Regions from separate parts of the Paenibacillus sp. PK1-4R genome, predicted to be linked through region 2. Evidence: riboswitches for the same ligand, from Rfam matches in the RefSeq annotation. Region 2 holds a riboswitch; the other holds the start of a gene.

Region 1 (3,154 bases), 670 kb from region 2:
GTGTTCGTTAAATGTCACTTAAAGTGACATTTATATTCCTTTTTGTTTGCATTATGTTTAAAAATCCGAATTATATGATAGTTATCATCCCATAAATGTCCGCTTTTTGTCAATAGTATCAGTTGAATTTAATGTATTTAAATCTGGAATTCAATATTTGTGTTATTTTATATAACATTTAAAGTTAAATATCTGCGAAGTCTAGGGAGGACTAGATATAAATGAATCAATAAGATCAGCTCAATCCGGAAAGGAGGGGATCAAATCTAATGTATGCAGTTCAAGGGTAAAGATGACGAGATTATGCGATTTTTGATGAAAATGCCTAGCTGAAAAAGAAGTATTAAAAAATACTTTACTTTTGGTTCTGAACCCGGTATAATCAATTCTGTTGCCGATTATTTACGACATGCGGTCGTGGTGGAATGGCAGACACGCTATCTTGAGGGGGTAGTGGGCGTATGCCCGTGGAGGTTCGAGTCCTCTCGACCGCATCATATGAACGATTAAAAAGAAGCTTTCCATTAATGGAAGGCTTCTTTTTTTGTCTTTTTGAACAGTTTGACATCAAAGTTGATAAAAAAGGCCATCCATTACCGGGGCAATGCTGCTCTACCTTCCGGCTACGGGTGGCCAATGTATTATTTTTGCAGCAAGTTCTTGATATCTTCTTCAATCTTGTCCGGTGTTGTTTTGGGAGCATAACGTTTAATTACCTGTCCGTTCTGATCCACAAGGAATTTGGTGAAATTCCATTTGATTGCTTTGGAGCCGAGCAGGCCAGGAGCTTCTGTGCTAAGGTGCTGGAAGAGAGGGTGAGCGCTTGAGCCGTTCACATCAATTTTCTCAAACATAGGGAAGCTCACGCCATAATTCATCTGACAGAACTCGGCGATATCGTCGGAAGATCCTTTTTCCTGGGCAAACTGGTTGCTTGGAAAACCAAGGACTTCAAATGGCGCATCCTTGAACTTGTCTTGCAATTCTTGCAGACCTTTGAATTGAGGTGTAAGGCCGCATGAGCTTGCAGTATTCACAATCAGTAACACTTTGTCACGGTAGTCGGACATTTCAACTTCTTGACCGCGAAGGGTATTCACTTTGTAATCGTAGACTGTCATCTAAATCGCCTCCATGATATCATCTGATACCTCTTATTATATTGGTTACAATTAAATAATGCAAAACTAATATGGTGTTAAATGAATCAAAAGAGGCAAGTTGTGCAGAATGCGTGAATGAAATGCGTAGTGATTTTCGTCAGAGTGAGAATTAGATAGATTTAAAGAGAAGGATAGAGTATGACCTTGTTGTAAGCGCTATTATATGTGAGTATTGCCGAAAATCTGTCGATTCGGTGATCTGTGCGGACTTTACACCGACATGGCGCGGGTGTATGATTCATAACGTAATTTCAATTTAAACTAAATTGTACCTGAAAAACGAAACAAACGATAATATCGCTCGATCTTATTTTAAGATATACGAACGATGTTTTAATCGCTGAGTTTCCATTCATTGATGAGTGGGAAACGGGGGAACCAACAGAATGCGCTGTCCAGGACAGTAGGCATTCATGGGGTGAATTTTCCGGTGACAGCCGGAAATAGGGCGACTCTCGCGCCCGAATCCGTCAGCTAACCTCGTAAGCGTTAAAGGGAGAGGCAACAAGCCGTACGCTGGTTCATGGCGTTTTCGCCATGGGTTCTTTAAGAAGCGTTCGGGAGGCCTTGGTCCCCCACGCTTCTTTTTTGTTGTCTTTTCACGCCAAGGGAGGAACGAATGATGGATACTGAGATGATCTTAGTGACTGCTCCAAATGAAGCAGGACGCAAATTTATCAAATTGCTGATGTACAAAAAAATGCCGTTTGCCGTTCTAACCAACAGTGCAGGGGAAGAGCGCAGACTCCGTAGAATCGGAGTAGAACATGTCATTCGCATGAATACGGCTGCAGCTCAAAAATGGTTTTTGCCGCAGGGCAGCGTAGGCAACGTGTTTATTTTCGAGAACAGCCTGAATCTGACCTGTCGTTATTTACAGATCTGCCGTTCATGGACATCGAAATCCCTGTGCGTCATTACAGAGCAGAGTCATCCTAAGGGCATCTATCGGGGCATGGGCGCAGACCGGATTGTATATTCGCTCAATGGGGAAGTTGGCTTTCTCCTCAATGGGTAATGCCATAGCTTGTGATTGCTCAGGTGTAAGGTGCCTGTTATAATTGAATGTATCGATAAACGGAAATTTGAGGAGACTCATGCATGATGGTGAGTCTTCTTTTTTATGGTTTTAAAGGTAGTTCAAGACTTTTTGAACACGAACTTTTAGATTTGGATCAGGAATCACCTGTGGCTTACAAGGAGGAATTGGCGTGCCGGATGTAGGTGGATTGAAATGGTTGTTTTTTGATGTTGGAGATACGCTGGTGGATGAATGGGAGCCGGTTGATGATATTATCGGACAGTTCGTCCGTGAAGCCTGTGCTTTGGGATATCCGGTAAAGATTGAGGCGGTACGCGAACTGTTCGCGAACTGTTACCGAAAATATGAGCAATGGCCTATGAGAGTGGCGATTCACACATTCGTTGAAGACGAGGGACACCAGAAACAGATTCAGGACAAGCTGAAGTTTCAAAAAGATCTTGAACGTCCTTTTCCTTCAGCGGATTCCGTTCTTCAGCAGTTGTCACGGTATTATCGTATTGGCATTATTGCCAATCAGAGTCCTGGAACGGAAGAAAGACTGGAGAGCTACGGCTTGCGGAAGTATGTTGATGTTCTGGCGTGTTCGGCTGAAGAAGGAGTGTCCAAGCCAGACCCTGAGTTATACGCTGTGGCCTTGAAGCAGGCCGGTTGTGAACCGGAGGAAGCCGTCATGATCGGCGATCGGATCGATAACGACATTATACCTGCTCGGAAGCTGGGCATGCGTACAATTCGGATTATGCAGGGTTACGGAAGATTCCAGCCAGACCGATCGGATGACGAACGTGCGGATTGGACTGTTAATTCATTGGATGAACTCCTGCCATTACTGGTGCCCAATCAGGATTAGATAATTGTTTATTAGAGTTTAGCGTTTTATTATAAAAGGAAACATGTTGCTGTATTGCAACAATAAAGGCTGATCAACTTGGGTATAGAATACCGC
Region 2 (3,154 bases):
GAACTGGAATCATGTTGTTGTCCCCATGCTGTCAGCTTACCACCTGAAACGACTTGTGTATTCAGAATCGCCTCCACACCTTTGGCAACTGAATTTTTACTGCGGTTAGCAAGTGTGCTGTCGATAAATGAAAAATCACCTTTGCGGGCTGCTACTTCATCCAGCATGATCATTACATTAATCATGGCATCATCATTATAGGTAATGTGCTTGTGATATCCGGAGCTTTGGTAGACCTGTGGCCATCCTCCGTTTGAATACTGCATGTTGATCAAAAAGTTAATTCCTTTGATTGCAGCTGTGGAGTATCGCGGATCATTCGTCTTTTTAAATTCCTTCGCCAATCTTCTAATTTCTGAGTATGTAGCCTTGTTGTCTATCGTGGACTTCGCCCACTCTCCACTTGTCTGTTTATAATCTTTTCTCCAACCTCCATCTGGCAGCTGGTTCTTCAAAATATCAGAAATACTCGCTGTAGTACCCGATGCATCCGCAGCAGATACCGTCCCTACAGGGAGAACTGCCATTCCAACTGCTGAGAACACCATCGTACATGCCAGGACAAAAGTAATTATTTTCTTCGCTTTCAAATGTAACACTCTCCTATGTTCGTTTTTATAAATCTGCCACTTCTACTTTACCTATGATAAGCGTCCCCAAACCTCCTTTATTTGTATTTATCGCATAATAAAATCAATTTTAATCCAATATGTGGATTGGATAATCAGATAATATGCAAAAAATCGATTTTTGTCAATATATGCAACTTAATGAATATAATCTCTCTAATTCTACATAACGGGATAGTTCTTTTAACTCATGACAAACCTATTTATATATCCAAATTCGTCTTAAACGAATCAATAATGACGTTTTTGTCATGAATGACACCCAAACTTAATCCCTTCTTTCATATAAAAACCTTAATTCCGCTAACATTGAGGTATTACGAAGGGTTTTAAATGGGTTTGACAATTACGCATTTATGCAATATAGTTTCAAATAGTTACAAAAACTTAATTATTCATTGCCGAGTTTCATGTTTGAAAACGGGGGAACCAATTTGGGTGAATTATTCTTATACATAGGAAATATAGGGAACCTTCTACCGAACCCTTAGCTAACTCCGTAGGCATCGAAGGGAGAACATTGATTTTGAAAAAACTGATTATCTCCATTTTTGGAGCAGCTGTATTATTTACATCCGGGGCAACAAGCACAGAGGCAAGCAGTATCAACTCCGTAGTGAACAACATGACAGGTATTCCTTACAAATGGGGTGGCACGACTGTAGCCGGCTTCGACTGTTCTGGTTTTATGAGATATCTTTTCAACAAATACAGCATTGAATTGCCACGTACTTCTCAGCAGCAAGCCAAAGCAGGTACTCCGGTAGCCAAAAGCAATGTTCGGACAGGTGATCTGGTGTTCTTTAACACAACAGGCAAAGGCATTTCACATACAGGTGTATATATCGGCGGCGGACAATTCGCTCATGCCTCCAGCAGTAAAGGTGTAAGCATCACGAAGTTATCGAATCCATACTTCAATGACCGCTATGTAACAGCACGTCGGGTAACTGGACAGTTTATGTATGATAAAATGTTAGGTAAAATGTAATTCACATACAAAAAGGCATCGGTTATTAACCGGATGCCTTTTTTGTACTTAAAATGTATGTTGCATTGCTTATTAATGCAGCGCCTTCTGCACTCGCATCGCGCCCTGAGACAGGGCATGTCCTCCTCCAACAGCTCCGGCCACGGCTACGGTCTCCATAATCTCCTGATCTGTTGCACCCTTGGCACGTGCTTCTTCTACATGGTAGAAGGTACATACCTCATTGTTGGCGAATAATCCAATGCCAAGTGCAATTAGCTGTTTTGTCTTGGCATCAATCACGCCTGGTTGGAAGCATTCTCCCGTAAACTCATGATATGACTTCACCACACCTGGCAGTACATCGCTTAATGCTCCAATCTGATCCTTGTAGGCATGAACTTTATCATTCATCAATGTCATGGCTTGTAGCACACCCTCTCGGCTATAGTTACAGATCTTCCTCACTGTACCTATCTTCTCTCCCGAGTGAGTCAATTATTCCAAGAAATCATGGTAATTCCAAACATTTAACGCTCATGGCTCTGCCATAATTATAAGCTGTTACTCACTAAGTGGACTCTGGCGCGGCTCACTGAACAGCTGATATTTGTAACTGCGATCCAGCTTAACGACACGTCGATTCTGACGACGGATAAGTACCTGCTCGCCATCCCAGGCAACAACAATCCCGGTTACATCGTTAGATTCCAGCTCGTCCCGTACTACTCTTACTTTCTCACCTGACAGACGCAGGGCGTCCAGTTCTGTATCACTGATCATCTTCATGGCTCCTATATTCCAAATTTATTTACAAAAAGAGACCTAAATGAAATGTCATTTAGGTCTCACGTGACTGTATTGGACTGTCATGTCATTCGAAATTATGTCCCGACTGAAAGTTACCGCTGCGCGTGCTCTTTGCTGTCGTTCTTCTCGAACCAAAAATCAAGCACTTTGGCGGACATCACACGTTCTTCAAGGTACTCCACTTGATGCGGTGTAAATTGTTCTTTCCAAGAGAAGGACAACTCTTCGCACAAGCCTACAATCGTCAGTAATTCTGACCAGGCAACATAGCGTTTGTACCAGAAAAATTGAGGATGTTCAATCATATAGGGATAAAGGTCATCGAATTCCGTATGTTTACAATCCAGGGCACGTTCAAAATGAACTTTCGATTCCGCCAGCTTATCATTGAAAAATTGTTCTGTTGCCGGTTGGTTCCCCATGGTGTTGCCTCCTCTCCCTAACATAACCCCATTATAAATGAAATCGGCGGTCATGCAAAGGCATAGTTCAAAAAATAGGCCCTATTCCTTTAAAATGTCACATTTCGTTATCGTCAAATTGTACCGTACCATCGTTCAGGGAACGAATGCGTACCAAGGCTTCCACCGGAATACCCTGTTCACGAATCGTGCGTGCCCCTGCCTGAAAACTTTTCTCGACCACAACGCCGAATCCGACAAGTTCCGCACCGGAACGCTCGATAATTTTGATGACGCCACGAGCGGCATCGCCATTGGCAATGATATCATCAATGAACAAAATA

Evidence for each region. A riboswitch is a leader RNA that binds a small molecule or an ion and turns the genes downstream of it on or off. The one in region 2 is predicted to bind cyclic di-AMP.
Region 1: another riboswitch for cyclic di-AMP. It lies ahead of QNO02_RS06960 (HAD family hydrolase); the one in region 2 lies ahead of QNO02_RS10230 (C40 family peptidase).

The regions. Positions count from the first base shown of each region.
Region 1 is NZ_CP126535.1:1,654,483-1,657,636, forward strand. It holds tRNA gene QNO02_RS06950 (tRNA-Leu) at 412-494, shown strand; gene QNO02_RS06955 (glutathione peroxidase) at 642-1,121, opposite strand; cyclic di-AMP (ydaO/yuaA leader) riboswitch at 1,492-1,667, shown strand; gene QNO02_RS06960 (HAD family hydrolase) at 1,783-2,181, shown strand; gene QNO02_RS06965 (HAD family hydrolase) at 2,375-3,058, shown strand.
Region 2 is NZ_CP126535.1:2,324,998-2,328,151, reverse strand. It holds gene pelA (pectate lyase) at 1-599, opposite strand, end outside; cyclic di-AMP (ydaO/yuaA leader) riboswitch at 1,019-1,150, shown strand; gene QNO02_RS10230 (C40 family peptidase) at 1,156-1,620, shown strand; gene QNO02_RS10225 (carboxymuconolactone decarboxylase family protein) at 1,693-2,022, opposite strand; gene QNO02_RS10220 (hypothetical protein) at 2,164-2,382, opposite strand; gene QNO02_RS10215 (hypothetical protein) at 2,502-2,831, opposite strand; gene QNO02_RS10210 (xanthine phosphoribosyltransferase) at 2,929-3,154, opposite strand, start outside.